One region of the Enemella evansiae genome, then DNA from elsewhere that is predicted to be linked to it. Evidence: predicted binding sites of a transcription regulator. Region 1 holds the regulator's gene; each other region holds the start of a gene.

Region 1 (10,513 bases):
ATGTGGTCGACGGCTCCGATCCGGACCCGCTCGGCCAGATCGCCGCGGTCCGGACGGTGCTCAACGACATCGGCGCCGGGGACCGGGCCGAGCAACTGGTGATCAACAAGGCCGATCTGGCCTCGCCGGAGAATCTGCAGCTGCTGCGTACCCATGCCCCCGACGCGATCGTGGTGTCCGCGCGGACCGGTGCCGGCATCGACCGGCTCAAGGAGGTCATCGACTCCCGGTTGCCGCGGCCCGAGGTCGAGGTCCGCGCGCTGGTTCCCTATGAGCGTGGGGATCTGCTGGATCAGGTGCACCGCAGCGGTGAGTTCCTGACCACCGAGCACACCGCCACCGGCACCCGGATCGTGGCCCGGGTGCATCCCGAGCTGGCCGCGGAGTTCGAGCCGTACGCCGACGTGGAGAACGACGCGACCCGCTGAGCGGACCACCTGCCGCGGCTGCGGTGGCAGGGCTTAGATTGGCCCGGTGCAGAGCACCTTGTTGGTCCAGGCCGCCCGGCTGACGATCTTCCCGGTCCTGGCGACCATCGTCGGCACACTCGTCGCTGTCTGGCGCCCACCCGGCACCCGGACCGTGGCCGCCATCCAACATTTCGCGGCCGGGGTGGTGATCGCCGCGCTGGCCGGTGAGGTGCTCCCGGACCTGAAGGAGCGGGAGGATCACAAACTGGTCTGGACCGCGGTCGGGTTCGCGCTCGGTGTCGCGGTGATGCTCGTCCTGGGTGCCTGGGAACGGCGCCGCTCGGCCGCCGAGAAGGCGCGGGCGGCCAGTGCGACCGGTGCGGCCGGCACGGCCGAGGGTCCGCGCAGCCTGCCGATGGGCATGCTCATCGCGATCGGCATCGACCTGGTCATCGACGGCATGCTGGTCGGGCTGGGCGTCACGCTGGGCTCGGCGACCGGCCTGATCATCACGATCGCGCTGACCATCGAGGTGCTCTTCCTCGGGGTGTCGGCCGCGCTCGAGCTGCTCGGCGAGGGCTTCGGGCGCCGCACCGTGATCTGGGTCGGCGTGGTGCTGGCCCTGCTGGTCGGCGTCGGTGCCCTCGGCGGCGTACTGCTGCTGGGTGGCGCACCGGCCACCGTGCAGGTCGCCTTCCTCGCCTTCGGCGCCGCGGCATTGCTCTTCCTGGCCATCGAGGAGCTGATCGTCGAGGCCCACGAGGTCGAGGAGAAGGCCTGGATGTCGGCGATGCTGTTCGCCGGATTCTTCATCATCTGGCTGCTCGAGGCGCTCGTCGACTGATCACAGACCGTGGTCGTACGCCGCAGCGCGGCCAGTGGCCCGTCGGCGGGCGATCCTTGTCCGGTGAAGCGACGACTGCCCTGGTGGGGCTGGACGCTGGTCGGCTGCGGTGGCCTGGCGCTGGTGCTGGTGCTCGGCGTGGCCGCGGTGATCGGCTGGCAGTTCATCCCGCACCGCACCGACTACGGCGAGCGGTGCACCACCACGCTCGGGATGAAGTGCGAGCGCGTCCACCCGGAGGTGATCGCACGGCTGACGCAGATGCGGCTGCCGGCCGGCACGACGGTGCACGAGTCGCAGTACGAATCCTTCCAGGACTGGCGCGTGCGGGCACGGTTCAGTGTTCCGGCGGATCGGGTCGCCGAATGGGAGCAGTCGCTGGCGGCGTACCCACCGGCCGGTACCACCGACTGCACCGAGCTGACCGGCGAGGGCACCGACCGCCGCTGTGCCAGCGCGAACGACCCGCAGCAACCACCGATCCGCACCTACACCCGGGTCACCCGCCCCGACAGTTCGGTGCTCATCGAGGTCGAGGCCTTCACCACCTGATCGCGGCCGAGCTCCGGCGCTGATCAGGTCAACGCTTCATGGTGCGTTCGTTCCGGGCCAGAGCGGATACCGCTTCGGCGTCGAGCAGGATCGAGTGTGGCCGCGCGATCACGATGACAAGCGGGTCATCAGTGCCGCGACCTCGTCCTCATCAACGGGACCGTCTGGAATCGCCTGTGCACAACCCCGCCCGGCGCCTCGAATCGGTGGCCTCCGGCGACTAGATTGCTTCGGTGACCTCGCACGCCGCTCGCCCCGCAGCAACCTCCCGGCCGGACCCGCAGCAGGTGCTGGATGCCGCCGTCGAGGCGCTCGGCGGGAGCCCGCGGGAGGGCCAGCAGCAGATGGCCGAGGCGGTCGCCGAGGCCTTCGAGACCGGGCAGCACCTGCTCGTCCAGGCCGGTACCGGCACCGGCAAGTCCCTCGGTTATCTCGCCCCGGCGCTGACCCGACTGGCCCGCGGCCGGGAGCGGATCGTGATCGCGACCGCGACCCTGGCGCTGCAGGCCCAGCTCGCCAACAGCGACATCCCACGCGCCCTGGACGCCTGCGAGCAGGCGATCGGCAAGCGGCCCCGCGCCGCGATCCTCAAGGGACGCAGCAATTACGCCTGTCTGCTGCGGATCCGCGACCAGGCCGTCGAGGACCAGGACACCCTGCTCGGCTCCAGCGAGGTCGTCGAGGCGCTGCGGGCCAGCGCGCCGAGCACCGACTCGGTGGTCGGTGCCGAGGTGGTCGCACTGCGCGAGTGGGCCGAGCAGCAGGCCAGCGACGGTGGCCTGGCTGACCGTGACGACGCGCCTACCCACACCACCAGGGCCTGGGCGCAGGTGTCGGTACCGGTCCGTGAATGCGTCGGCGCGCAGCGCTGCCCCTACGGCACCGAGTGTTTCGTGGAGAAGTCCCGGGAGCAGGCCCGCTCGGCCGATCTGGTGGTGACCAACCATGCGTTGCTGGCGATCGACGCGATGCATGGCGGCACGGCGCTGCCCGAGCACGACCACGTGATCATCGACGAGGCCCACGAGCTGGTCTCCCGGGTGACCGGTGCCGCCTCCGCCGAGCTCAGCCCGCAGCAGATCGAACGCGTCGGCCGCCGCGCCCTCGGTTGGCTGGATGACGAACTGGGACTGGAATTCCTGGAATCGGCCGATGTGCTCCGCGAGGGGCTGGAGGCGGCGCCGCTGGAGCAGGTGCCGGGCACCGACGCCCCGGTGGTGCGCGCCTTCGAAGCGGTCCGCGACGTCACCCGCCGGGTGGTCAGCGCGTTGACCGGCAAGGACGCCGACAACGAGCAGCGGCAGGCCGCCGCAGCGGTCAAGGAGGTCTTCGACGTCGCCGAGCGGATGGCCGCGCTGGCCGACCACGACGTCGTCTATGTGGCCGACCGGGAACGCTTCGGCCGCGAGGCCCGGGTCTCCCCGCTGAGCGTGGCCGCGCTGATGCGTGAGCGGGTGCTCGGCCAGGTGACCACGGTGCTCACCTCGGCGACCCTCAAGCTCGGTGGCGAGTTCGAACAGGTCGCCGGCAGCGTCGGCCTGCGGCGCGACGAGCGCCGGGACCGCCCGGAGGCCGCGCCGAAACTCACCGGGCCGGACGAGGTGGACGCGGTCGAGCAGGCCGACGACCCCGAGGAGCTGGAGAGTGACACCGTCGCCGATTTCGGTGACGGATCGGAGGCCGGCGGCGGGCGGCGCAAGGCCGGTCCGATGACCTGGCGCGGTATCGACGTCGGGTCCCCGTTCTCCTATGCCAGGCAGGGGATTCTCCATGTGGGCAAGGATCTGCCGAAACCCGGTCGGGACGGGATCGCACCCCAGGTGCTGACCGAGGTCGCCGAACTGGTCTGGGCCGCGGGTGGGCGTACGCTCGGTCTGTTCGCCTCCCAACGCGCCGCCGAGGCCGCTGCGGCGTACGTCCGCAAACAGCTGCCCAAGCACACGATCCTGTGCCAGGGGGATGCGCAGCTCTCCGAGCTGACCCGCCGTTTCGCCGACGAACCGGAGACCAGCCTGTTCGGCACCGTCTCGCTGTGGCAGGGGATCGACGTGCCCGGTGACACCTGCCGGTTGGTGATCATCGACAAGATCCCGTTCCCGCGGCCCGACGACCCGCTGATGCAGGCACGGCAGCGGGCGGTCGCCGAGGCCGGGGGCAATGGGTTCATGACGGTGGCGGCGGGGCATGCGGCGCTGCTGCTCGCCCAGGGCGCCGGCCGGTTGATCCGCCGGCAGAGCGATCGGGGGGTGGTCGCGGTGCTCGATCCGCGCCTGGTCACCGCGCGGTACGGGTCGTATCTGCGCGCCGGGATGCCGCCGATGTGGATGACCACCGACCGTGAGGTGGCCGTGCAGGCGCTGCGCCGGTTGGCCGAGGACGACTGAGCGGGCGCCGGGGAACGCAGCGCGGCCGGCCCGGGAGGCTGACATCCCGGACCGGCCGCTGCGGCGTATCTGCGTGGTTCAGACGCGGCGCAGCACCGCCACCACCTTGCCGAGGATGGTCGCGTCGCTGCCGTCGATCGGGTCGTACGCCTCGTTGTGCGGCAGCAGCCACACCTTGCCCCTGGTCTTGGAGAACGTCTTCACGGTGGCCTCGTTGTCCAGCATGGCGGCCACGATGTCCCCGTTGACCGCGGTCGGCTGCTGACGCACCACGACCCAGTCGCCGTTGCAGATCGCGGCGTCGATCATCGAGTCACCGCTCACCTCGAGCAGGAACAGGGTGCCTTCACCGACGAGCTGTTTGGGCAGCGGGAAGACGTCCTCGACGCGTTCCTCGGCGAGAATCGGGCCGCCGGCGGCGATCCGGCCGACCACCGGCACCCGGACGGCGTCGGGGTAGCTGTCCCGGATCCCGGTCTCGTCGTAACCCGGGTCCATCGGCTGCATGTCGGCGGGCAGCAGCACCTCCAGGGCACGCGGCCGGTTCGGATCCCGGCGCAGGAAGCCCTTGGCCTCCAGGGTGCGCATCTGATGGGCCACCGAGGACGGGCTCGCCAGCCCGACCGACTCACCGACCTCGCGGATGCTGGGCGGGTAGCCTCGGTGGTCGACCGCGTGCTTGATCACCTCGAGCACCCGGCGCTGCCGCGGGGTCAGCCCGTGCGCATCGGCCGGGCCGTCCGGCAGCGGGGTCACGGTGCCGCTGGTGCGATCCATCTCGGCGGCGACGTCCTCATTGCGCGGCCGGCCGCGGCGGCGCGGAGCGGATGCGGCGCTGGGCGTGGCGGAGTCGGTGGTGGACTTGGTGGTCTTCGGGTCTTTGCTGTCAGCCATGGCATCAGGGTAGGACGAATCGAACATCGAATCAAACAACTGTTCGAGCGTGTCGCGCCGGCCTGGAAGCGCGTCGGACGGACTGTCAGTGGCCTCTGTTTGAGTGATCTCTGCAAGATCACGATTCGAACACGAGTCCACGATTCGGGTTTGTGTGCGAATCGGTTCCGAGGTAACAATGGTCCGTGTCGAACACCTGTTCGACCACTTCCCGAGGAGGCAACCATGGCCCAGCAGGTCAGCAGCACGATCGCCCGCCCGGCCCCGCGCCACTCCGTCACCCCCGGCGGCCGGCGGCCGAGCACCCGGCGCCCCGAGGGGCAGCGCCCCGCGCGCGGTCCGCGGGTGCAGCGTGCCGATCGCGATCGCGGTTTCGAGACCCGCGGCGTGTCCGCCGGATGCCGGGTGCAGCGCCCGGTCGTCCAGCCCGCCGCCCGGCGCAGTCCCGTGCGCCCCGCCGGTGGTGAGATCCGGCTGACCGACCGGGGGATCGCCGTGGTGCTCGCCCTCGGTGCCCTGCTCGGGCTGGCCGCGATGCTGTGCATCGGGGTGACCGCCGCCCGCGTCACCGCCGAGCCGCCGGCCCCGCAGGCCGCTGTCGCACTGACCCAGGCCCCGCCCGCGGCCGCCACCGGTGGCGCCCCGCTCCGCTGAGGTCGGCATGGACCGCGACCGGCGACAATGGGGGCATGCATCCCGTCGCACCGACCGCAGGGCACACCCGCGGCACCGCGGTGCGGCGCTTCGGCTGGCTCACCCTGCTCGGGGCCAGCTGCGCACTCGCCGGCGGGGTCTACGCGCTGACCGGCCGGGGGATACCGTGTCCGGTGCTGCTCGCCACCGGTTGGCAGTGCCCGCTCTGCGGTGCCTCCCGGATGGGCGCGGCCCTGCTCCGGGGCGATCCCGCCGCGGCCTGGGTGGCCAATCCCTTCGTCCTGGTGCTGGGTGGGCTGTTGCTGGCTGTCTGGGCCTGGTCCGGTGTCCGCCTGCTGGCCCGTCGGTCGGCCGGTTTGCCGACCTCGCTGGGTCGTTGGCTGGAGCGCGGGGCGCCGCTGCGGGCGCTGCTGCTGATCCTGCTGCCGGCGCTGGTCTGGATGCTGGCCCGCAACCTGATCTGAGGGCCGCGAAACGCCGGTTCGCGACGTCTTGCTCCGCTGCCGGATGCGACGTAGGATTCCCATATCTAGTAGTTACAGGCTTGTGGTTCATCCACAGGTTGTGGTTCTTTTCCACAGGATGTCCACACCGGCACCCACAGGGTCATCCCCAGCAGGGGCCGGTCGGCGAGCGAGCGGAGGTGGGTCGGGTGCACTGCCCCTACTGCAAGCACACCGACTCCCGGGTGCTCGATTCGCGGGCCGCCGATGACGGTGCGAGCATTCGCCGCCGGCGGCAGTGCCCGGCCTGTGAGCGCCGGTTCACCACCATCGAGCAGATGCAGATCGTGGTGGTCAAGCGCTCGGGGGTGATCGAGCCGTTCAGCCGCGACAAGGTGATCAAGGGGGTCCGGAAGGCATGCAAGGGCCGGCCGGTGACCGACGAGCAGCTGGCCCGGCTCGGCCAGGCGGTCGAGGAGGCGCTGCGCGCGTCCGGGCAGCCGGAGGTGCCGGCCGATGAGGTCGGCGTGGCGATCCTCGGCCCGCTCCGCGCGCTGGACCAGGTGGCGTACCTGCGCTTCGCCTCGGTCTACAACCAGTACGCCTCGGTGGACGACTTCGAGGCCGAGATCGCGCGGTTGCGCACCGAACGCGCGCTCACCGATCAGACCCAGTGAGGTCTGCCGGCCCGGGCCCGGGCCCGGGCCACCACACCATTCAGCATCTTCAGCAGTGACCATGCCGATCCCGAGAGGTTCACGATGACCGAGACCACCCGATCCTCATCCCGGAGCAGCGAGTCCGCACCCCGTGGGCTGACCATCGAGCGGGTGCACACCACCGAGGGCGTGCACCCCTACGACCAGGTGACCTGGGAGCGTCGGGACATCGTCCAGACCAACTGGAAGACCGGGGAGAGCGTCTTCGAGCAGCGCGGGGTCGAGTTCCCCGACTTCTGGTCGATGAACGCCTCGACGATCGTCACCACCAAGTACTTCCGCGGCGCGCTCGGCACCGAGGCCCGCGAGCAGGGGCTCAAGCAGCTCATCGACCGGGTGGTGCGGACCTACCGCGCCGCGGGTGAGGAACACGGATACTTCGCCACCGAGCAGGACGCGGAGATCTTCGAACACGAGCTGATCTGGATGCTGCTGCACCAGGTGTTCAGCTTCAACTCCCCGGTCTGGTTCAACGTCGGCACGAAGTCCCCGCAGCAGGTCTCGGCCTGCTTCATCCTCTCGGTCGACGACTCGATGGACTCGATCCTGAACTGGTACAAGGAGGAGGGGTTCATCTTCAAGGGCGGTTCGGGCGCCGGGCTGAACCTCTCCCGGATCCGGTCGTCGAAGGAGCTGCTGTCCTCCGGGGGCACCGCCTCGGGGCCGGTCTCGTTCATGCGCGGCGCGGACGCCTCGGCCGGCACCATCAAGTCCGGCGGTGCCACCCGCCGCGCGGCGAAGATGGTGGTGCTCGACGTCGACCACCCCGACATCGAGGAGTTCGTCGAGACCAAGGCGCGCGAGGAGGACAAGATCCGCGCGCTGCGCGATGCCGGCTTCGACATGGACCTGGGCGGCAAGGACATCACCTCCGTGCAGTACCAGAACGCCAACAACTCGGTGCGGGTCTCCGATGAGTTCATGACCGCCGTCGAGGACGGGGCCGAGTTCGCGCTGCGTTCGCGGACCGACGGCTCGGTCGTCGAGACCGTCGATGCCCGCGAGCTGTTCGACAAGATGGCCAAGGCCGCCTGGGAATGCGCCGATCCCGGCATCCAGTACGACGACACCATCAACGACTGGCACACCAACCCCGAGACCGGCCGGATCACCGCGTCCAACCCCTGCTCGGAATACATGTCGCTGGACAACTCCTCCTGCAACCTGGCCAGCCTCAACCTGCTCAAGTTCCTCTCCGCCGACGACACCTTCGACGCGGAGAAGTTCGCCAAGTCGGTCGAGCTGATCATCACCGCGATGGACATCTCGATCTGCTTCGCCGACTTCCCGACCGAATCGATCGGCGAGACCACCCGCAACTACCGTCAGCTCGGCATCGGGTACGCCAACCTGGGTGCGTTGCTGATGGCGACCGGTCACGGTTACGACTCCGAGGGCGGGCGGGCCTTCGCGGCCGCGATCACCTCGCTGATGACCGGCACCTCCTACCGCCGCTCCGCCGAACTGGCCGCGGTCGTCGGCCCCTACCAGGGCTATGCCCGCAACGCCGACGCGCACCAGCGGGTGATGCGCAAGCACCAGGCCGCCAACGATTCGCTGCGCACCCTGTCCGCGATCGACGGTGACGTGCACCGGCTCGCCACCCGCGAATGGGACCAGGTGGTGAAGCTGGGCGCCGACAACGGTTTCCGCAACGCCCAGGCCTCGGTGCTCGCGCCGACCGGCACCATCGGTTTCATGATGGACTGCGACACCACCGGGGTGGAGCCGGACTTCTCGCTGGTCAAGTTCAAGAAGCTGGTCGGCGGCGGGTCGATGCAGATCGTCAACCAGACCATTCCGCGGGCGCTGCGTCGGCTCGGGTACGCCGACGAGACCGCCGAGGCGATCGTCGAATATATCGCCGAGCACGGTCATGTGATCGACGCCCCGGGCCTGAAGACCGAGCACTACGAGGTCTTCGACTGCGCGATGGGGCAGCGGGCGATCCGCCCGATGGGCCACGTGCGGATGATGGCCGCGGTGCAGCCGTTCCTGTCCGGTGCGATCTCCAAGACCGTCAACCTGCCCGAGACCGCCACCGTGGAGGAGATCGGCGAGGTCTACCGGCAGGGCTGGAAGCTCGGCCTCAAGGCACTCGCGGTCTACCGCGACAACTGCAAGGTCGGTCAGCCGCTCTCCGACGGCAAGAAGAAGCCCGAGGAGAAGAAGTCCGAGGCGCCGGCGCCGGTGGTGGAGTACAAGCCGCGCCGCAAGCGGCTGCCGAAGAAGCGCCCGTCCTCGACCACCTCGTTCTCGGTCGGTGGCGCCGAGGGTTACCTGACCTCCGGTTCCTACCCCGACGACGGCCTGGGCGAGGTCTTCCTCAAGCTCGGCAAGCAGGGCTCCACGCTGGCCGGGGTGATGGACGCCTTCTCGATCGCGATCTCCATCGCGCTGCAGTACGGCGTCCCGCTGGAGACCTATGTGCAGAAGTTCACCAACATGAAGTTCGAGCCGGCCGGGATGACCGACGACCCGGACATCCGGATGGCGCAGTCGATCATCGACTACGTCTTCCGCCGGTTGGCGCTGGACTACCTGAGCTTCGACGAGCGCGCCGAGCTGGGCATCTACACCGCCCGGGAGCGGGCCCGCTACGTCGAGACGGGTTCCTACCTGGAGGAGCAGTCCGAGTCCGGTGCGGGTGAGTCGGAGCCGGCCGTCGAGGACGAGGGCACGGTCGAGGCGGCCGCGCCGGTGAAGACCCAGAGCCCGAAGGCGGCGGTCGATCCGACCACCTCGGCCTCGGTCCGCCCGGCCCCGCGGGAGGCGCACACCTCGGCGGAGCTGCTGGAATCGATCACCGGCAACACGGTCGACGCGCCGCTCTGCTTCACCTGCGGCACGAAGATGCGCCCCTCGGGTTCGTGCTACGTGTGCGAGGGCTGCGGTTCCACCAGCGGCTGCAGCTGAGTCGTGGGTCGGGCCACGCTCATCGAGTAGCGCGGCATGCGCAGCGCAGCGGAGCAGTGCCGCGCGTGTCGAGATGAGCGGTACCGGTGCATCGGGCTGCCCCACCGGGCACCCGGAACCGCCACCGGGCACCCAGGAGTGCGTGACCGCATCGGGTGCCCGGTGTCACTCCCGGGTGCCCGGTGCGCAGTCCTGGCCGGTCAGCCCGAGGCGGTGAGGAATCGGTGCAGCAGCTCGCGTACCGGGCCCGGCCGTTCGATCCACGGCAGATGCCCGGCCCCCGGCAGCAGCACCCACTCGGCGTCCTGGACGTGACCGGCCAGTGCGTGGGCGCATGACCAGGGCCGCGGATCGGCCGCGCCGTGGAGGAACAGGGCGGGGCAGGTGACCTGGCGCGCGGCCCCGATCATGCCCGTGTCACCGAGCGCATCGAGCTCGGACATCAGCGCGCGGTAGGCCCCGAAGTTGATCGGGCCATCATGATCCGCCATCCTCGCGGCCTCGCGTGCCCCGACTTCCGGATCCGCGTAGTCGGTGAACCAGCTCAGGATCCGGAATTCCCTTTCCTGATGCGGATCCCGGCGGGGGAGTGCGTCCAGCTCGCGAAGCCTCGCCGTCTGTGCGGCCGATCGGAGACGCGCCAGTTCGGTGCGCAACGGCGTACGCCAATCACCGATACCCACCCCGCTGAGGTGGA
Region 2 (10,513 bases), 450 kb from region 1:
GCCAGGAAGACCGCCAGCGCGATCAGGCCCTGCTGGGTGATCTGTTTGCCCCAGGACGCACCGATCAGGCTGTACGCCACCTGGTCGGGATTGATGTTGAGCTCACTCGCGATCGCCTCGCGGACCTGCGGCACCTCGGTCTGCGCATCCAGGGTGCGGGTCTGCACCCGGACCGTGTTGTCGCCGATGGTGGTGACGCTCAGGCTGTCCATCTCGGGCAGGTTGGTGTTGCGGACCGCGGTCCGGACCTCATCGACCGTGGTCGAGGTGACCCGGGTCGGCGCCTGGAAGTCGGCGCCGCCGGAGAACTCGATGCCCAGGTTCAGCCCGCGGACCAGCAGGGCGAGCAGCGCGATCCCGATCAGCACCGCCGAGACCGTGTACCAGCGCTTGCGGGTGCCGACGAAGTCGTAGGACACCTGGCCGGTGTAGAGCCGGTGGGCCAGCCCGTTCTTCTTCTTGGTCGCCATCAGGACTCCTTACCGGCGGTCGCGGTGGCGGTGGCGGTGCTGGTCCGGCGACGACCGGTACGCCCACCCACCGAGCGTACGCCCAGGTGCTCGGCGTCCAGCCCGGACCAGCGCTTGCCCTGGCCGAAGAACTTGGTCCGCACCAGCAGGGTCATCATCGGCTTGGTGAACCAGAACACCACCGCGATGTCGATCAGGGTGGTCAGGCCGAGGGTGAACGCGAAGCCCTTGATGCCGCCGATGGCGAGGATGAACAGCACCAGCGCCGAGAGCAGCGAGACCGCGTCGGCGATCAGGATGGTGGAGCGGGACTTCTGCCAGCCGGTCTCCACCGCCGAGCGCAGCGATCTGCCCTCGCGTACCTCGTCTCGTATTCGTTCGAAGAAGATGATGAACGAGTCCGCGGTCACGCCGATCGCCACGATCGCGCCGGCGATACCGGGCAGGTTCAGCGCGAAGCCGACCGAGGCGCCGAGCAGCACCATCATCGCGTAGGTGAACGCGGCGGCGATGGCCAGCGAGGCGACCACGACGATGAACAGGCCGCGGTAGTAGAGGATCGCGTACCCGACGACCAGCGCCAGGCCGATGATGCCGGCGATGATGCCGGCGCGCAGCTGCTCGCCACCGAGGGTGGCGGAGACGTTGCTGACCTCGGAGACCTCGAAGGCCAGCGGCAGCGCACCGAACTTCAACACATTGGCCAGCTCGGTGGCGGTCTGCTGGGTGAACGAACCGGAGATCTGCGCCTGGCCACCGGGGATGGCCTGGTCGACGCTCGGCGCGGAGATGGTCTTGCCGTCCAGCACGATCGCGAACTGGTTCTCCGGCGGCTGCTTCGCCGCCAGCGCACCGGTCGCATCGTTGAACACCGCGCCGCCGGCCTGGTTGAACGTGAGGTTGACGACCCACTGGATCTGGTTCTGCGGTACGCCGGCCTGGGCGTCGGTGACGTCGCTGCCGGGGATCAGCGTCGGGCCGAGGAGGAATTTCTGGGTGCCGGTGCGGTCACAGGTGATCAGCGGCTGGTCGGAGACATCGATCACCCGATCGGAGCACTTGAAGTTCTGGTACTCCATCATCTCGGCCTGCGTCGGCTGCCACTGCATCGCCTTGTCGGGCGGGGTGCCCTGGCCCGGCGCGGTCGGCTTGGGCTTCGGCGGGGCGGTCGGCAGCTGCGGAGCGGGCCGGTTCTGGCCGGCCGGTGTGGTGGCCGCCGGGGCCGGCGGGGCGGCCTCGGTCGGCTGACCCCCCTCGGTCGGCTGACCCGCCTCGGTCGGCTGACCGGCCTGGGTGGGCTGTCCGGCCTCGGCCGAGGGGGCGGTACCGGGGCTGGCCTCGGCGCCTGGAGTGGCCTCCGGCGCCGGCGTCCCGGCGGGCTCGGGCGGTGCCTCGGGGGCGACCTGCTCGGTGGCGTACACGGCGCGGAAGCTGAGCACCGCGGTCTGGCCGACCAGGCGTACCAGCTCGTCCTGCTGCACGTTCGGCACCGTGACCACGATCTGCCGGTCACCGGAGGTGGTCACCTCGGTCTCACCGACGCCGAGGGAGTCGACGCGCTGCTGGATGATCGTGCGGGCCTGTTCCAGGCTTTCGGTGCTCGGCGCGCCGCCGCCGGTGGTGTTGCTCGCGGTGAGCGTGATCGTGGTGCCGCCGCGCAGGTCCAGACCCAGCTTGGGGGTCCAGGCCTTGCTGAACGCCATGATCCCGACCAGCGCCACCAGGGCGGCCATCAACAGGATCAGGGTGCGCACCGGATGTCCGTGCCGTGCTGCCACAGTGTTGCCTTATGCCTTGGTGTTGGAATCGGGGCCGTCGGAATCAGGCTTGTCGTCGGGGCCGAGGTCGCGCTCGTCGGCACCGCTCTGATCGGACTTCGGCCGGTAGGGCTTGAAGTCGGTGGGTTCGGAGTCCGTGGGATCCGGGTCGGTGCTGGTCGCGCCGCCGACGGCGGGCGTGCTGCCCTCCTCGGCATACGGCGAATCGGGGGTGACGACCTGCATGATGACCTGCTTGAGCACGGTCACCTGCACCCCGGGGGCGAGTTCGACCACGGCCTGCTTGTCGCCGACGCTGACCACGGTGGCGTAGAGACCGGAGGACAGCATCACTCGGGTGCCGGCCTGCATCTGCTTCTGCATCTTCTGCTGTTCCTGCTGCCGGCGGCGCTGCGGCCGGATCATGAGGAAGTAGAAGACAGCCACCATGGCGACCACGAGGATCCCGGTGGTAAGGGTGTTCCCTTGCATTGCTCCCTGCGTTCACGCGTGGATGTCCCGGTGCGGGCTGACTGCGGGAGTCTACCCACGAAAAGGTGAAAATCCCGATTCGGCGCACGCGGGGTGTCGGCTCAGCTGAACAACTCGCCCTGGCCGGCCGGCGGGGCGAGTCCGAGGTGCTGCCAGGCGGCGCGGGTGGCGACCCGGCCGCGTTGGGTACGCATCAGCAGGCCCTGTCGGACCAGGAAGGGTTCGGCCACCTCCTCGACGGTCTCGGCCTCCTCCCCCACCGAGATCGCCAGCGTGGACAGTCCGACCGGGCCGCCGTCGAAGCGCTTGCAGATCGCCTCCAGCACACCGCGGTCCAGCCGGTCCAGGCCGAGTTCGTCGACCTCGTAGAGCTCCAGCGCCTCGCGCGCCGCGGTCAGATCGACCTGGCCGTCGCCGCGCACCTGGGCGTAGTCGCGGACCCGGCGCAGCAGCCGGTTCGCGATCCGCGGGGTGCCGCGGGAGCGGCCGGCGATCTCGGCGGCGGCGTCGGCGGACAGGCGTACGCCGAGCATCTGGGCGGAGCGGCGCAGGATCTTCTCCAGCGCGTCGGCCCGGTAGTAGTCGAGCTGGGCGGTGAAGCCGAACCGGTCCCGCAGCGGGCCGGGCAGCAGGCCGGCGCGGGTGGTGGCGCCGACCAGGGTGAACCGCGGGATCTCCAGCGGGATCGCGGTCGCACCGGGGCCCTTGCCGACCACCACGTCGACGCGGAAGTCCTCCATCGCCAGATAGAGCATCTCCTCCGCCGGCCGGGACATCCGGTGGATCTCGTCGAGGAAGAAGACCTCCCCCTCGACCAGTCCGGACAGGATCGCGGCCAGGTCGCCGGCGTGCTGGATGGCCGGGCCGGAGGAGACCCGGATCGGGGCGCCGAGTTCGGCGGCGATGATCATCGCCAGGGTGGTCTTACCGAGCCCGGGCGGGCCGGAGAGCAGCACGTGGTCGGGCACCGCCTCGCGCTGCCGGGCCGCGGCGAGGACCAGGCCGAGCTGGTCGGCGACCCGGGGCTGCCCGCCGAATTCGGCCAGGCTGCCGGGCCGCAGCGCGGTCTCGGCGGCCTGCTCGTCGGCGTACGCGTGCGGGTCGAGCGGGCTGTGGTCGGCGGGGCTGGGGTCGGCCGGATCGTGGTCGGGCTGGGTCACGGGGCGCAGCCTACTTGCGGGCCAGCGTCTGCAGCGCGGCCCGCATCAGGACCGCGACCGAGGTCTCGGATTCGGCGAGCGGTGCGACCCGGTCGCAGGCGGCCTCGGCGTCCTTGGCCGACCAGCCGAGGCCCTGCAGGCCCTGGGAGACCTGCTCCCGCCAGGCCGCGACCGGCGCCTCGGGCTGACTGTCGGTGGCGGCCGGCAGGTCGGTGACCGCACCGAGGGCGTTCACCTTGTCCTTGAGTTCGAGGACCATCTTCTGTGCGCCCTTGGTGCCGATGCCCGGTACCCGGGTGAGGGTCTTGTGGTCGCCGCTCGCGATCGCGGTGCGGAACTCATCGGGGCTGAGCACCGACATCATCGCCTGCGCGATCTTGGGACCGATGCCGGAGGCGGACTGGGCGAGCTCGAAGCAGTCCCGTTCGTCGGTGCCGGCGAAGGCGTAGAGGGTGAGCGAGTCTTCGCGGACGACCAGCGAGGTGTGCAGTTCGGTCGGCTGATCGAGGCGTACGCCGGAGGCGGTGGCCGGGGTGCAGAGCGCCTTGACCCCGAAGCCGCCGAGGTCGACCACCACCCAGGTCGCGCCGATCGCGGTCACGGTGCCCCGGAGGTGGGCGATCATGCGTTCTTCCTCTCGGTCGGTCGTGCCGCGCGTTCGCTCGCGCGGCGGGTGGCCTCGGCCAGGACGGCCTTCTGCCGGGCAGCCAGTGCGGCGGCCCGGTCGGCGAGTTCGTCGGTGTCGGCGCGGGCCCGCTGGTCGCGCCGGACGGCTTCGGTGAGCCGGTTCTGGGTGCCGCCGCGCCAGACCTGGCAGATCGCCAGTGCGACCGCGTCGGCGGCGTCGGCGGGTTTCGGTGGCTCGGCGAGTCGCAGTACGCGGGCGACCATGGCGCCGATCTGCTGCTTCTCGGCGCGGCCGGATCCGGTGATCGCGGCCTTCACCTCGCTCGGGGTGTGCTGGGCGACCGGGATCCCGCTGCGGGCGCCGATCAGCATCGCGACCCCGGCGGCCTGGGCGGTGCCGATCACTGTGTTCAGGTTGTGCTGGGCGAACACCCGCTCCACCGCGACCACATCGGGCAGCCAGGCGGCGACCAGCTCGGCGAGCTGCTGTTCGATGGTGACCAGCCGGGATGCGGTGTCCAGCGTGGCTTCGGTACGGATCACGCCGACGTGCAGCAGGGCCGGCGGCCGTCCCGGCGTACCCTCGACGACCCCGACGCCGCAGCGCGTCAGACCGGGGTCGATCCCGAGGACCCGCATGCACCCTCCTCCACTGCTCGAACAGACGTTCGACAGCCTAGTGGGCGGATCCGGGTACGCCGACGAGCGACACGGCCCTCGGTCAGGACGCTCATCGAGTGGGCCGCCCTGCGCAGCGAAGCGGAGCAAGGGCGGCCGTGTCGAGATGAGACCCAGTCACGTGCCCGGCTCGAGCAAGCCGTTGCCGGCGCTCTGGATCCTTCCCTCGGCCAGGGCCCACCGCAGCACCGCGGTCAACCGGGCCCGGATCTGCGGACCCATCCGCGCATATCCGAAGGTGGCCATCGTTTCCCGAAGCACGGTGTCCTGGTTCATCGGCCCCTGCGTTCGCAGGATGTCGGTCATGGCATTGGCGATCTCGACATGGTTGAGCTCGTCGATCGGGATCGTGCTGGTTCGCGGCCGATATCCGCGATAGCTCTCATCGCTGAGGCCAGCCGGCCAGAAGAACCTGCCGAACTCCGGATGCCACTGCGGATCGGTCGTCGCACAGCGCAGGATCTCGCCGACCCGGTTCAATCGGATCCGGCCATGGCCGAACCGGCCGGCGACGATCTTCGCCGCCCGGACCGCCTCCACCGGGCCCTCGGTCTCGATCACCTCGGTCAGCTGGGCGGCGACCAGTGCGCGCTGCTCCGCGTCGCGAAGATCGTCCAAGATCGACGGCTCCCCCACCACACCGGTGTCGGCGGCCACGAACGGATGGGCTCGCGTGCGATCCACCGTCGTCGGTCCCGCCGGTTGCTCGGTGACCGCCTGCCCGCGGATGGGTGCCAACGGGTCGATCTCATCGATGCGCGGGACGAGGGCGAGGTCGTCGGTATCGGCCGGAGCCCGCGCCGCGGTCGGTTCCGCGGCCAGCGGCTCGGGCACCTGCTCCCCGGGCGGGGTGGCCGCGACCGGCTGCGGTCGCAACGATTCCGCCCGTTCCGCAACCATCGTGAGCACGGCGGCGGGGTCCTGGATCCAGGCCGGCAGCAGCACCTGCACGGTGTCCCGCCAGCCCATCACTCCCTGCAGGATCTCCCCCGGGAGCGATTCACGGTCGGCGGTGATCGCGCGCCCGGCCCACTCGCGAGTGTCCAGCACCAGCGCCAACCATCCGTGCTCCGCGCTCGCGCGCACTGCGAGGTCGACCCGGAATCGGGACGTACCGACATCGGAGATCACCTCGAGCCCGCGGCTGCGGAGCGCGGTGGCGAGTTCCTCGCGGTAGAGATCCTCGGCATCGAACTGCTGGGTGCCGCCCAGGGCCGCGTGCGCGGTGCCCTCGGCGTAGGCGAGATATTCCTTGAGATGCTGCAGGCCCTCGGCCCGGGTCTTGGCGAGGTCGATGTCGGTTGATCGGATCGAGGTGTAGAGGATCACCGTCGACCGGGCGCGGGTGATGGCGACATTGAATCGGCGCTCGCCACCGACGTTGTTGAGTGGGCCGAAGTTGTGACTGAGTACGCCTGTTTCGGGGTTGCGGGAGAAGGCGATCGAGAACAGGATCGCGTCACGCTCGTCACCCTGGACATTCTCCAGGTTCTTCACGAACAGTGGTTCCTGCTCCCGCTCGAGTGCCTGTCGGATGAGCGGATCCTCCGATTGCTCCAGCAGATCCAGGATCAGATCCCGTTGCTGGGTGTTGAAGGTGACCACCCCGATCGAGACCTCCGGCTGGTTCGCCAGTCGGCTGCCGATGTCGGCGACGATCCGGTCCGCCTCGGCGCGATTGGTGCGGGTGGCGCCGCGGTCGAAGACGCCGCCGACGAACTCGGCACGGATCCCCAGCTCCGGGCGATGCTCCGGCGGACCGGGGAACACCTGGAGCTGGCCGTTGTAGTACTTCATGTTGGAGAAGCTGATCAACTGCTCGTGCTGGGAGCGGTAGTGCCAGCTCAGCCACTTCTGCTCCAACCCGGATCCGACGGCCTCGGAGAGGATCGATTCCTGGTCCGGGCTCATCGCTTCGAGCTGACCAGCACTCTCCCCCGCCACCGCGGTGCCGATGGTGGCCGGGGGATCCTCGTCGGCATCGGTCGTGCTCTGCCGAAACATGTTGGTCGGCGGCATCTGCTTCGAGTCGCCGACGATGATGGCCGCGTCGGCGCGGCCGAGCGCGCCGACCGAGTCGGCCACCCGTACCTGGGAGGCCTCGTCGAAGATGACGGTGTCGAAACGGATCCCGTCGGCGGGCAGGAAGCGGGCCACCGAGGCCGGGCTCATCAACACCACCGGGGTGAGACCGAGAATCTCGCCGCCGTGCGCCTCGAACAACCTCCGGATCGACCCACCCCGCTTGCGATCGATCTCCTTGCGCAGGCCGACGCTCACCGCCCCGGCATTGCGGCGCTGCAGCAGCCGAGCAGGCAGCTCACTCCAGGTCTGCCGCTTCAGCTCCTTCGCCACCCGCACATAGTCACCGACCTGGCTGGCTCGGGTGGCGGAATCGAAGACGTCCAGATCTTCTGCTCGCAACTGGTCGGCGAGACGACGGCGCTCGACGGCGAGCTCGATCGCATCCGTCAGCGCCGCTGTCGGGCGCCCCCGTCGAATCTGGTCGGCGACCGGGGCCAGGCCGTATTCGTCGAGGGTCTGGAGCGCATCACCGAATTCCAACCGGCGTCGGAAGTCGGCCACCGCCTGGTCGCTGGCGGAGGCGGAGCGCCAATGCTGCGCACACTGGCTGATCCGCTGCAGCAGACGCTGGCCCGCCAACCAGGCAGTCAGCGAGCGCTCGGTGCTGTTCGCGACCTGGCGCAACCGCGACCAGGCCTCGTTGAACGCCCGCAGGCTCGCCCCCGGTCGGCCCGCCTCCGCGCCGTCCGGGTCCCGCTGGACGAGGGCATCCAGTCGTGGCGCGACATCCGGGAGCCGCGCCACGAGATGCCTGGTCAGGTCCGCGTGCTGCTCGTAGTCGCGCTCGGTGGTCAACATGGCCCCAAGGATCTGGAGCGCCTCGTTGCCGCGCAGGTCCTTGCCCGCCAGCTGCGGGATGCCCGCCGAGAGCCGCCTCCCCAGTTCCTGATGCTCCTGCCGGTACATCCGCAGCGATGCCAGGAAGCGCAGCGGATCCGCTCGAACGGCCGCCTCGTGCGCCGGCTCGGCGTACGAAGCGATCTTGCCGAGCGCCAGCTTGGTCAACCGTCCGCGCTGCATGATCCCGCTGCGCTGCGCGGCCTCGTATTCGGCCTGCAGCGACTCACAGTCGGCGAGGGCCGCGGCCCGGGTGAACGGAACCTGTGCGGGATCCCAACGCTGCCGGAATGACTGCAGGTCGGCGACCCGACGAGCAAGGTCAGCGGCGGGCAGCCGAGGCTGACCGAGTTGCCCCGGGAGCACGGCGCGACGACTGGGCAGATCCGCCAGCCAGGCCTCCAGAACGGTCGCCTGATCGGGATCGAGGCCACCCACCGTGGTGGCCAGTTCCGGGGGCAGCGCGTCGGCCGCATCGGCCAGTGCCCGCGCCGCCGCCAGGATCGGGGCGGCGCGGTCGCCGTCCGGCCCGGCTGCGGGTGGGCCGATCAGGTCCCATTCCGGTGGCAGCGTCTGTCCCCTGCTGCGCAGGGCCGCGTCGGACACGGCGCCGACGATGGCATGCAGGCGGGCGGGGTCGAGCTCCAGCAGTGCCGCGGTGACGGGGATCTCGGCCGCTTGCCAGCCCTCGGCATCCGGCAGTCGGCGCTGCAGCAGCAGACACCGCTGGTACCGCTCCCAGATGGATTGCCCCGGCTCGCCCCGATGCAGCAGCCCCGGGTAGGCGGCCAGGTGTTCGATTGATCGCCGCAGGCGGGTCCGGTTCTCCTCGAAGACCACCTCGTTGCCCTTGCGTACCTCATCGATGGCCGAGCGGAGCTGCTGGCGCACCTGCGCAGCCGACTGGTCCTTGCCGTGCACGTTCAGCACCAGCGGTTCCAACCCGATCCGCTTCAACCGGTCGTGCACGACCGTCAGCGCCGCCTGCTTCTCGGCGACGAACAGGACCGTACGCCCGGCGGCGAGCCCGTCGGCGATCATGTTGGTGATGGTCTGTGATTTGCCGGTCCCCGGTGGTCCTTCCAGCACGAATGTGCGCCCCTGGGACGCGGCGACGACCGCTTCCAACTGGCTCCCGTCCGCGGGCACCGGCAGGTAGGCGTCCGCCTCGTCGGTGGGCAGCACCGGGCGATCCTGCACCGGATCGGAGAAGAGTTCGCCCCCGCTGTGGATCAGGTGGTTGACCACGTTCGAGGAGGTGAAGCGTTCCCAGTTCTCGCTCAGGTCGCGCCACATGTCCAGGGTGGCGAACTGCAGGATCGCCAGGTGACTGCGGGCATCGACCGCGAAATCGAGACGGTTCTCGACGAAGCTCTCGCGCAACTCCCGGAACACCCGCGGCAGGTCGATGCCCGCATCGTCGGTGGGCGGCTGTTCGAGCTGCGGCAGCGAGAGGTTGAACTCCTGACGCAGCTTCTCGATGAGACAGTGATTCGGCTGGATCTCTGCGTTCGGCTCGAGTCGGATCTCATAGGGCCGGGTCCTGCTGCCGGTCAGCTCCACGGGCAGCAGGAACAACGGACTGCGCGCGACCTGATCGCGCCCGGCCCGCCAGGTCAACAGCCCCAGGCTGACGAAGAGCGCGGTTGCGCCGGTCTCCTCCTTCAGCGCCTTCGCGTCGCGGCGCAGCTGGACCAGTTTGCGCTCCGAACTGCCGCGCACGCTGCGGACGAAGGTGCGCCCCTCTTCACGGAACAGCCGGGACAAGGTGGCGGAGTCGAACTGGGCTGCGGAGACCAGACCGCGCTCGCGATCGAGCGCGTCCACCTGGTGATCGGGCGTCAGCCGCACCGCGGCGTTCTGCGCGAGACGGTCTTCGAGTTCGCCGAGGTCCTCCCCGGGCACCAGCAATTCCAGACCCCGGGAGTCGGCCAGCTTGAGCAACGGGTTGCGCAGCGACAGATCGAGCAGGTCCGAACGCCACCGCTGGACCCGGAGCGGGAATCCGCTGGCAGTCAGGTCCTTGGTGCCACCCGAGGAATGGGAACCGTCGGTGAGCGGGGTCCGGATCGAGGGCCGGGACTGTTCGACGACGACGATCGTGCGTACGCCCTCACGGTCCACCAGGGTCGGAAGCGGCCGGACCCGGCGATGTGCGGCGCTGATGTTGATCAACCGGGTGGCGCCGGGATGATTCGCGATCGTCTGGCTGGCCCGGGTCACGGCCTCCACGAAGCCGAGCTGCGAGCCGGCCGTGGCCGCGGTCGTCTCGATCGGCACGAAGATGCCGCTGCCCACCAGGTTGCTCACCTCCTCGGTCCCGGCCAGGACCATCTCGGTGCCCAGGTCGCGACGGGTGTAGGCGACCATGGCGTGCCCGGGCACGAAGACGATGAACGGCTGGAGA
Region 3 (10,513 bases), 1.1 Mb from region 1:
CCCGGCGTCGCGGCTTAGGTTGAGCGACGAACACCCCTCGACCAGCCGACCCGCAGGAATCCGATGCCCCAGCTCCGCACCGCCCTCCCGGCCGCCGCCTGCGGGTTGCTGCTGCTCGCCGGGTGCAGCGGCAGCCCGAGTGCTGCGCCCACCGCACCGAGCGTCCCCAGCGCGCCGGTCGCCACCACGACCGCCTCGCCCACCCCGACCGTCTCGCCCACCGCGACGCCGACCCACGCGAGCAGCGCCGGCAGCTCGGCCACCCCGGCGCTGAACGACCCCGCCCCGGTCCGGCTCGACGGGCTCGCCGTCGGCCCGGGTGACCGGTTCACCGTCCGGGGCCGCCTGCTCGACCAGGCCGGCCAGCCGATCGTCGGCGCGGTCGGTGAGTTCTATCTGGAGGGCACCGGGCGGAATCTGGTGCAGGGGTACGCGACCGGTGTCGACGGCAGCTTCTCCGCCAGCTTCGGGCCGGCCGAGGCGCCGCCGGAGGCGACCCTGATGATGTACTACCGCGGCGACGACCAGCACGCCGCCACCTCCTTCCTGATCCGTAAGGGAATCCCGCGTCCCACGCCGGCCGCCCCACCGAGCCCGGCCGCGACAACAGCACCCGCACCGGCGCCGGCACCGAGCAGCGCCCCGGCCGCCCCGGCCGGCCCCGCGCCCAGCCCGACGCCCGCCTCGGCGAGCCCCACCGCGACCCCGGGCTGACACCACCCGGACCACCCGCTCATCGGCCCGAACTCCCCGGGCTGGAGTGCCACAGCTTCCGCGGCGCCCCGGCCGCCGGGGACCCCGCCGGCCCGCTGCCACCGGCCGGTTTGATGTCGGCGTACGCCGATTGCCGGAATCCGCTGGGGTGCACCAGCATCCGCCGGGCTCCACCGCCGAAGTCCTCGGGCACCTCCGCCAGCAGATCCCGGACCGCGGTCAGCGCCCGCTCCCGGTCACCGGTCAGCTCCAGCACCGACTGCCAGCGTTCGAAGAGTTCACCCAGATCCCAGCAGCCGTCCGCCAGCACCGAGACCCCACGCGGTCCGGTACGCCGCAGCTCCCCGCGCACCACCAGCAGCCAGGAGCCGAAGATGGTGCGCGCATAGGGCCCCTGGGCGTCCTCGAAGAAGGTGGCATCGACCGGGCCGGTGGTGTCATCCAGGGTGAGGAACACCACCCGACGCCCGGAGCGGATCGGCGGGGTCTGGGTCGCCACCTTCACCCCGGCGACCAGCACCGCCTGCCGCCGACGCACCGACAACAGGTCGCGGGAGCGGGTGACCTGCAGGGCCGCCAGCAGTGGCGCATAGAAGTCGACCACGTGCCGGCTCACATCCAACCCCAGCACCGCCAGCTCGGCCTGCACCCGTTCGCTGTCGGTCAGCTCGGGCAGACCGCTGGGGACGGGGTCGGCGTCCTCGGTGAAATCCAACGGCAGTTGGATCTCCGGCGGCCGGACCTCGGCCGGCCGCCGGCTCTGCGCCAACGCCCGGTCCCGCGGATCGGAGGCCGCCCCATCGGCCGGACCCACCCGTCGCGCCGCCCCGCCGGCCAGCCCGCGGGCCCGGCGGGCCTGCTTGATGCCGGCCCGGCTGTCGCGCTGCAGATCGGCGACGGTGAGCAGCAGATCCCGCCGGGTGAGCCGGCCCCGCCGCACCGAGGTCGCCGTGCCCAGGCGATGCACCGCATCGAAGCCGCCGGCCAGCACCAACCGCTCCACCACCGGCGCCGACACCTGGGCCCGGTTCCAGAAGTCGGTCAGCGACCGATAGGGGCGGCCCGCGACGATCCGCGCCACCTCGGTGGCGTTGATCCCCTTCACCTCGGCCAGCGACAGCCGGATCCCCCATCGTGGCGGGGAATCCGGTGCGGCACCGGTGTCCGCCACCTCCGGGAGGCGTTCCACCAGGTAACCGTCGGCGGAGGCGTTCACATCGAGACCGAGCAGCGCCACCCCGCAGCGGCGGGCCTCCTCCAGGATCAGCCGTTTCGGATACATCCCGGGGTCATGGGTGAGCACCCCGGCCAGGAAGTGGGCCGGCCAGTGCGTCTTCAACCAGGCCGACTGGAAGGTCGGCAGCGCGAACGCGGCGGCGTGCGCCTTGCAGAAACCGAACGAGGCAAAGGATTCCAGCACCTGCCACACTCGCTGCACCACCACCGGGGAATAACCGCGGCCGATCGCGGTCGGGATGAACCAGGCCTTCGCGTCGGCCTGTCCGGTGACGCTGCCGAGCGCCCGGCGCACCTCGTCGGCGATCGCCAGGCTGCACCCGCTGAGCGTGGCGATGATCTGGATCACCTGCTCGTGGAAGACCACCACCCCGCAGGTCTCGCGCAGGAACGGTTCCAGATCCGGATGCAGATGGCTCGGCCGCGCATAACCCTGCCGGGCCTCCAGGAAGGGACGCACCATGTCGCTCTTCACCGGTCCGGGCCGGAACAGCGAGATGTCGATGATGATGTCGGTGAAGTCACTGGGGCCGAACTTGCCGATCAGTTCGCGCTGCCCGGGTGACTCGATCTGGAAGCAGCCCAGGGTGCGGGCCTCGCCGATCAACCGATAGGTGTCGGGGTCGCTGAATCCGTCGTCAGCAAGGGATTCCAGATCGATCCGCTCCCCTGTCGTGCGTTCCACCTCGGCGACCGCGTGGGACATCGATGACTGCATCCGGATGCCGAGCACATCCAGTTTGAGCATCCCGATCTCCTCGACGTCGTCCTTGTCGAACTGGCTCATCGGATAGCCGGCGAAGCTGGCCTCGACCGGGGTGCGATCCAGCAGGGTGGCGTCGGAGAGGAGTACGCCGCAGGGGTGCAGTGCGACGTGCCGCGGCAGCCCGTCCAGTGACTCGACCAGCTCGAACAGCAGATCCAACCGCCGCTCCGCCAACCCGGCCGCCCGAAGCTCCGGCAGATCACGCAGCGCCGCCCGGGCGTCCCGGGCCCGGATGTGCGGAAACGCCTTGGCGATCGCGTCGATCTCCCCGGGCGGCAGGCTGAGCGCGGCACCCACGTCGCGGACCGCATGCCGCACCCGGTAGGTCTCCAACATCGCCACACAGGCCACCCGCTCACCGCCGTAGGCAGCAAGGATCTGCTGATAGATCTCCTCCCGCCGGTGGGATTCCACGTCCAGATCGATGTCCGGCAGGCTCTTTCGCAACGGGGACAGGAACCGCTCCATGATCAGGCCGTGCCGGATCGGGTCGACCCCGGAGATGCCGAGCAGATGGTTGACCAGCGACCCCGCACCGGAACCGCGCGCAGCCACCCGGCAACCGCGTCCGCGGACCAGCCGGACCACATCGTCGACGGTGAGGAAATAGGACGCGAAGCCGTGCTGGGCGATCACCGCGAGCTCCTCGTCCAGCCGACGCCGGATCGCCTCGTTGGCCGTGCCATAGCGTGCGGAGATCCCTGCCTCGCAACGATTCGCGAGCAGCTGCTGGGCGTCGCCGACGCGGGTGCCGCCACCGATCACCGACAGCTCGGGCAGATGGATCTCCCCCAGGCCCAGATCGCGGCGCGGATCCAGCCGGCAGCGCATCGCCAGCATCCTGGTCTCGGCGATCAGCCGCGAACCGCCGTCGGCACCGCGGCCGGCACGGCGGGCCAGCAGTTCGGCGAGCACCGCCATCTCCTTGCCCGATTTCAACCAGGCCTCGGCATTGCGCCGATCCACGTTGCGGGCATCCAGCGGCACCAACCGGCGGGCACAGTCGAGCACGTCGATGGTGGGTGCCTGGTCCCGGTGCGCCATCCGGACCGCATTGGTCAGCACCGCCGGCACCCGGCAGTGGTCCGTCAACGCCAGCAACCGGGCCGCCTGGACGCTGGAGCCGATCCCCCGCCCGGGCAGCTGATGATCGCTCACCCCGACCACCAACGCCTGCGGTGGCAGCACCTGCGCCCAGTCCCGCAGCAACCGCTCCGCCACCTCCGGCCGCTCGACCACGGCCCGACCGACATCGGAGTCCGCACCGAGCAGCACGACCAGCTCACCGCCGGCGGCGTACTCCATGATCGTCGCGCGGTCGGCGACCGGCCTCCCCCGCTGCCCGGACAGGTGCGCCGCCGAGGTCAACCGGCACAGCGCCGCCCACCCCGCCCGTGAGCTGGCGAGCACGCAGAGTCGTTGGGGGGCGACCCCCAGACCCCCGCGCTCGCTGCGCTCGCAGGTTCCTGCCGGGAGATTCCCCGCCTCCGTGACGTTTCCGGGGTGCACGGCCAGATCGATACCGAGCACCGGGGCGATGCCGGCGTCCCGGCAGGCGCCGGCGAAGCGGATCGCGCCATAGAGCCCGTCGCGGTCGGTCAGCCCGAGGGTGTCCATCTCGTGCTCGGCGGCCCGCGCCACCAGTTCGGCCGGTTGGGAGGCCCCGTGGCGCAGCGAGTAGGCCGATGCCACGCGCAGATGCACGAAGGGATCAGGCATGGACGCTGCTGTCGGGGGTGACCCCCGATCGGCGGTCACCGACGAGTCGGCCCGTCACCTGATCGTGGAAGGCGGCCGCCTCCCGGACCAGATCATCGGCCTCGCGGGCGCTCACCAGGTTGCTCGCCCCGGCACGCAGCACCTCACATTTTCCTTGCAGGGCAAGGAAGAATCCGGCCCACTCGGCCAGCTCCGGGGCCACCTCGGCCAGCAACCCCCAGGCATTGCGCCGCGCCGGCTGCCGACCCGGCCGGCAGCGCATCGCCAGCACCACCGCGGCCACCTGCCCGGCGGCCCGATGGGCGGTCAGATAGCGGTCGGCGGCCGGGGTCGTCAGCTCCGCCTGGACCAGCGTGGCCCGGGCCCGGGCGAGCTCACTGCTCGCGTCGGTCATCGTCCCTCCCTCAATCGATCACGGCGTCCAGCCACCACCCGGTGGCCGTGGCATGCTGCAGCTCGAACACCCCGCTGCGTCGGGAACCGGTGTGCACCGAACCCCGCTCGGCCAGCACCCGCCAGCCGATCCGCTCGGCGATCAGGTCGGTCGATGCGTCCTCGGCGACCCGGACGCCGCCGTCGCGCACCGCCCGGGCGGCGGGTGACTCCCACCACGGGGAGGTCAGCACCCAGCGAGCCTGGATCTCGGTGACCTGCCACACCAGGCCCCGCCAGCAGAACTCGACCGGGGCCTCGATGCCGTCGACGACACCGTCCCGCACCGCGATGGCTTCTCGATGGATCCGCATGGCCGCTCCCCGGTTCGTCGCACCTGTTGGCGTGTGTCTCGACCCGGGCGGCCCCATGGAAATGAGGAAGCCCCGGCGCGAGCGGGGGTCGAGTTCCACCCGCGCCGGGACCAGCCCTGCGTCCGAACGGGTGCTCAAGAGGCCCTTCCCCAAGTGCGTCCTCGAACACGTGTTCGAACAGGACCAACTATAACCACCGGCACCGACAATCCGTCAAGCCGTTCGAATCCCGAATCCGACGCGAGCACCAGCGCGGCTCCGCGACCCGGTCCCTGCCCTACCATCAGGCCACGATGTCGACACGGTACGAGCCGCCGCGGCACCGGGCCCGCGAGGTCTCGGTGCTGATCCTGCTGCTCGCGCTGCTGACCACCGCCGGCGTACTCGCGACCGACCCGTTCCGAAACCCGGTCGCGCTCACCGGGGCCGCAGGGCGCTGGGTCCCCGCGGACGCCGACCGGGCGTACGCCACCATCGAAGGAACGGGCCGCACCGGCGCCGGAGCCAGCGACCCCGCCATGGTGGAACATGCCCGGCTCTCGCCCCAGCAGGCGGTGGAGGCCATCTCCAGCACCGCCTACGAGACGATCCTGCGACGGGACCGGTGGCCGACCCAGTGGTGGCGGGAAACGCTGTTCGCCAGCGGCTGGAACGACCCGTGGCGGAATCGGTTGCGTGGCTTGGACAACGCCGGTGCGATCACCAGGACCGCGCAGACCTGGGGTGATCGCGGCCTGGTGTTCGGACCCGGGTTGCTCGAACTTCCGGCCGATGTCGCCCCCGGCGTCCGCTGGAACTCCACCGGTGAGGTCGCCGGCAACGAGGAGTTCGGCATCGGCCGCTACCGCAACGACTCGTCCGCCAGCGCGGTCGGTGACTGCCTGCTGGTGGTCTCCGATACCGCGCTCACCGCCGAGGACGGTACGCCGCGGCGCTGGCGGGAGGAGAACACCTGGTGCCCGGGGCGCGGGGTGGTCGCCGAACGCGGCAGCACCGATCTCGGCCCGGCGCCGCTGCAGTGGTCCACCCGCCCGGGCGAGGTGGAACCGCTCAAACCCGACCGGCTGATCCCGCCACAGGTTCCGCTGGATCGACTGGCCGACTGGACCCGACGGCCGATGACCGGATTCCGTGGGGACGCCAGCTTCGGCTTCGAACGTGGCCGCGACCAGACGATGTCCGGTGCGGGAGCGGTCAGCGCGGGCGGGGTGGCGATGCTGCGCGCCTCGGTCACCCCCGACGTGATCGCCCTGGAGGCCACCGAGCAGAACGACCAGCTACCGGTGACCCGGTTGCATCCCGGCGGCGCGATCCTCAACCTCACCGCAGTGGGCGACATGATCGCGGTGAGCACCACCGACCGGCGGGTCCAACTCTACCACCCCGGTGGCTACCAGGCCTGGACCGCGACCCTGCCCGATGTCAGCACCACCGGCCCGGTCCGGGTCGGCACCGACCGGATCGTCGTCGCCACCCTCGGCGGCAGCGTGCACGGCCTGGACCTGGCCACCGGACGGGAACTGTGGCGGCAGCAACTCGATGCGGGCGTGACCATGAAACCGGCCAGCGACGGCACCTCGGTCGCGGTGGCCGACGAACAACAGAACATCACCGTCTTCGACGCCGCGACCGGTGCCCAGCTCTGGCAACACGACAGCCCCATCCCGATCCGCGGGGTGGCGGTCAGCCGTGGCCAGCTGTTCACCAATGCCGCCGGCTGGCTGCGGATGACCAGGATCGCCGACGAGCAGTTCGTCTGGGAGTCGGCGGTGCCGACCACGGTCACGCTGGCGGTGACCAGCACCCGGGTCGTCGTCGCCGGACAACGCGAGACGCTGCTGTTGGATCCGGCCGACGGCCGACGGGTCGCGGCGCTCGGCGGCGCCGATGACCTGCTCACCGTCGATGACACCGCCTTTCTGGTCACCGGGGACGAGCTGTCCGCCGTGGGGCCGGACGGACAGCGGCAGGGCAGTTGGCCGCTGACGCCGGCCGGCAACCGCATCCTGCAACCGAGCGATTCGGGGATCTGGGTGCTCGGTCGCGACCCGGAGTGGACGATGGACCGGGTGGGCCCATGAGCACCGGACCGCTGCGCCGGCTCGTCGAGCTCGTCGGCTATGTGGTGCGCCGGGTACTCCTCGACCCGGTCCGCGACGGCGTGCTGCGCGGGCACCGTTGGCCGGCCGGGCTGACTGCGATCGTCTGGGCCGGATATCTGCTGTACGCACTGGCCACGGTGACGGTGCTGCTGGCCCCCTGGCTGCGGACCCGGCTGCCGTTGCGGGTCGGTGGGGTGAACACCATTCCCGCACCGATGCTGGCACTGGTCCAGGTGGTTCTCGGTTTCGCGCTCACCGCACTCTTCTGCGCAGCACTCCACCTGCGGCGCTGGCTCCGGCCGTTCGGTTGGCTGGTCGTCACCGCCGTCCTGCTGATCCCGCTCAACCTGCACCGCGTGCCCTCCTCCCCCGAGTTGCAGGGCCCGACCCTGTGGACGACCCTGGCGGCACCGGTGGCACTCGGGGCGTTGATGGTCCTGCGCTGGCGGACCCGGTTCGCCTGGTGGGAGTTCGTCGTCACCCTGGTGGTCATCGGCACGGCCCTGTACGCCGGGGCGACCGTCCACGGCGTCCCCTTCGAGAACCCGACCTACGACCGCACCCTGGGCAACCTGGTGTTGATGGCCGCCCTGCTGTCGCTGCTGGCCACCCCGGCGATGCTGATGGCGGGCGCCGCCTTCGGCGAGTTGACCGTGGCCACCGCCGCGTGGACCGGCACGGCGCTGCGCCGGCTGATCGACACCCCACCCGATCGGCCGGCACCGGGGCGATCCGACGGCGCGGTACGGGTCGGCCTGGGCCTGCTGCTGATCGGGCTTGCCGGGCTGCGCGGTCTGAAACTGGCGACCGAGGTCACCGCCGGCGGGCTGGCCAATCGACTGGTCGGACTGCTGGGCGGTGCGTGGGTCGTGCTGCTGGTCGCGGTGGCGATGGCGCTGGCCATCTGGTGGGCCGACCGGGTCTCCGGCGACTTCGACCTGCGCCCCGATCCCGACGACGTCCCCGAGGCGTGGCGAGCGACTCTGCCCTGGCTGGCGATGATCCTGGGCGTACCACTGGTGGCGGATCAGGTCATCGGTCAGCTCTTCGCGGCCTTCGGAATCCCCGCCGTGCAGGGATTCCTCGACAGGTTCAACCTGTCCTCGTGGCTCGGTGCGGTCACCGCCGCGGCCGCCGCCGTGCTCGCGGTGCGCACCGCACGCCGCGGGCTCCGGGTCGCCGCCGCAGCGGCCGCGGCCTTCACCGCGGTGATGACCGCGTCGACGATCAACACCCTGTTCGGCATCCCGGCCGATGCCGACGCCGGCACCGTGCTGGCGGTGCCGGCGGTGCTGGTGATCGCCCTGGCCCTGCTGCTCCGCGGCCGACTGACCGTCGGCCGACTGGTCACCCTGATCACGGTGCTCCTGCTGGCAGTGGCCTGGCCCTACCGCAGCTGGATCGCCGAACCGGTGTCCGCCCTCGCCTTCGGTGGCATCAGCGTCGCCCTGATGCTCGGGCTGGTCTGGCGCCTGCTCACCGATGGCGGTTACGCACGGCACGGATCTCCCGGATTCCCTGTACCGGCTCGGGTTCTGCTGGTGCTCGGCAACGCCTTCCTCGGCCTGCTCCTGGTGCTGATGCTGGCCGGGTTCGGCGGGAACTTCCCCTATCGCCCGGACAACGTCGAGGTCCTGGGCGATCAGAACCTGGCGCACACCATGCTGATCATGGCCCTCTGCCTGGGGTGCGCGGCCGCGCTGGCGGGACGCGACCGAGCGATGTCGGCCGGTGACACGGTGCTGCGCTGACCGCCGTTCAGGCCGCCGGTGCCAACCGGGCCGGCTTCCCCGCGAGCAGGTGCGGGTATGCCGCCAGGGTCAGGAACTCCGGGTACCGCTCGGCCAGCACCACCTCGGCGAACAGCTCCCGGGCCTCGTCGAGCCGGTCCTCGGCCTCCCGCGGGATCAGCGCGTACTCCTGCGCGATCAGCTCGGTCAGCCATTCGGCGCTGATCGGTTGCCCCTCAGCGGTGCGCGCACCCAGGTGCCGCCACTGCCACAGCTGGGAGCGGCAGATCTCGGCGGTCGCGGCATCCTCCATCATCGAACCGATCGCCACCGCACCGCGGCCGCGCAGCCAGGCGTCCAGGTAGCGCAGGCCGACCCGGATGTTGGTCCGCACCCCGCGTTCGCTGATGTCGGCGTCCGGGACGCGCACGTCGATCAGCGCGGCGGTGTCGGCCGGCCGGTCGCGGCGCCGGCGGGCCTGCTGGTGCTCGCCCGAACCGAGGGTCTCGTCGAAGACCGCCGCGCAGACCGGCACCAGGTCGGGGTGGGCGACCCAGGAGCCGTCGAATCCGTCCTTGGCCTCCCGGGTGTGGTCGATCCTGACCCGGTCCAGCGCGCGCCGGTCGGCGGCCGGGTTCTGCCGGTTCGGGACGAAGGCGGCCGGCCCGCCGATGGCGTACGCCCCCCGGCGATGGCAGACCCGCACCAGTTCGCTGGTGTACTCGCGCAGGAACGGTGCGGCCATGGTGATCTGATCGCGATCGGGCAGCAGGTACGCCTGGCCGCGACTGCGGAACTGCTTCACCAGCGAGAACAGGTAGTCCCAGCGGCCGGCGCTCAGTCCCGCCGCATGTTCCCGCAGCTCGTAGAGGATCTCCTCCATCTCGAAGGCCGCGGTGATCGTCTCGATCAGCACGGTGGCCCGGATGGTGCCGCGCGGGATGCCCAGCAGGTCCTGGGCGGTGTTGAAGACCGCGTTCCACAGCCGCGCCTCCTGGTGCGACTCCAGCTTCGCCAGATAGAAGTAGGGGCCGCGACCGTGGGCGATCAATTCCCTTGCATTGTGGAAGAAATAGAGGCCGAAGTCGACCAGGGCGGCGGGCACCGGTTCACCGTCGACGAGCAGGTGCGACTCGGTCAGGTGCCAGCCGCGGGGCCGCAGCACGATCGTCGGGGTCACCTCGGCGGTGACCCGGTAGTGCCGCTCGGTGGTGTCATGCTCCAGTTCGCCGCGCACCGCATCGCGCAGCGTCACCTGACCCGAGATCACGTTCCGCCAGGTCGGGCTGGTGGCGTCCTCCAGGTCGGCGAGCCAGACGCGGGCACCGGAGTTCAGCGCGTTGATCGCCTGCTTGGGTTCGGTGGGACCGACGATCTCGACCCGACGGTCGGCCAGCCCGGGCGCCGGCGGTGCGACCCGCCAGTGCGGATCGGCGCGCAGGTGCGCGGTCTCCGCCGGCCGGATCGGATCATGACCGGCCTGGATCGCCGCGGATCGCA

The links. The regulator LexA, encoded in region 1, represses DNA repair genes until DNA is damaged. The targets are predictions, from matches to a motif close to TCGAACANNTGTTCGA.
Region 2: a site for LexA is predicted at 5,163-5,178, ahead of ruvC (crossover junction endodeoxyribonuclease RuvC). Genes of this name have one in related genera too.
Region 3: a site for LexA is predicted at 5,343-5,358, ahead of C8D81_RS07820 (DUF6504 family protein). Genes of this name have one in related genera too.

Annotation. Positions count from the first base shown of each region.
Region 1 is NZ_SNXA01000008.1:453,515-464,027, forward strand. Features, by position in the region: gene hflX (GTPase HflX) at 1-428, shown strand, start outside; gene C8D81_RS02785 (ZIP family metal transporter) at 475-1,254, shown strand; gene C8D81_RS02790 (hypothetical protein) at 1,318-1,806, shown strand; gene C8D81_RS21830 (ATP-dependent DNA helicase) at 2,151-4,190, shown strand; gene lexA (transcriptional repressor LexA) at 4,269-5,084, opposite strand; gene C8D81_RS02805 (hypothetical protein) at 5,310-5,738, shown strand; gene C8D81_RS02810 (DUF2752 domain-containing protein) at 5,774-6,202, shown strand; gene nrdR (transcriptional regulator NrdR) at 6,391-6,858, shown strand; gene C8D81_RS02820 (vitamin B12-dependent ribonucleotide reductase) at 6,943-9,816, shown strand; gene C8D81_RS02825 (alpha/beta fold hydrolase) at 10,017-10,513, opposite strand, start outside.
Region 2 is NZ_SNXA01000008.1:903,618-914,130, forward strand. Features, by position in the region: gene secF (protein translocase subunit SecF) at 1-470, opposite strand, end outside; gene secD (protein translocase subunit SecD) at 470-2,248, opposite strand; gene yajC (preprotein translocase subunit YajC) at 2,258-2,719, opposite strand; gene ruvB (Holliday junction branch migration DNA helicase RuvB) at 2,821-3,879, opposite strand; gene ruvA (Holliday junction branch migration protein RuvA) at 3,890-4,504, opposite strand; gene ruvC (crossover junction endodeoxyribonuclease RuvC) at 4,501-5,145, opposite strand; gene C8D81_RS04970 (DUF4011 domain-containing protein) at 5,302-10,513, opposite strand, start outside.
Region 3 is NZ_SNXA01000008.1:1,516,946-1,527,458, forward strand. Features, by position in the region: gene C8D81_RS20870 (hypothetical protein) at 64-714, shown strand; gene C8D81_RS07810 (DNA polymerase III subunit alpha) at 734-4,435, opposite strand; gene C8D81_RS07815 (SAV_6107 family HEPN domain-containing protein) at 4,428-4,829, opposite strand; gene C8D81_RS07820 (DUF6504 family protein) at 4,840-5,181, opposite strand; gene C8D81_RS07825 (outer membrane protein assembly factor BamB family protein) at 5,475-7,262, shown strand; gene C8D81_RS07830 (hypothetical protein) at 7,259-9,034, shown strand; gene aceB (malate synthase A) at 9,042-10,513, opposite strand, start outside.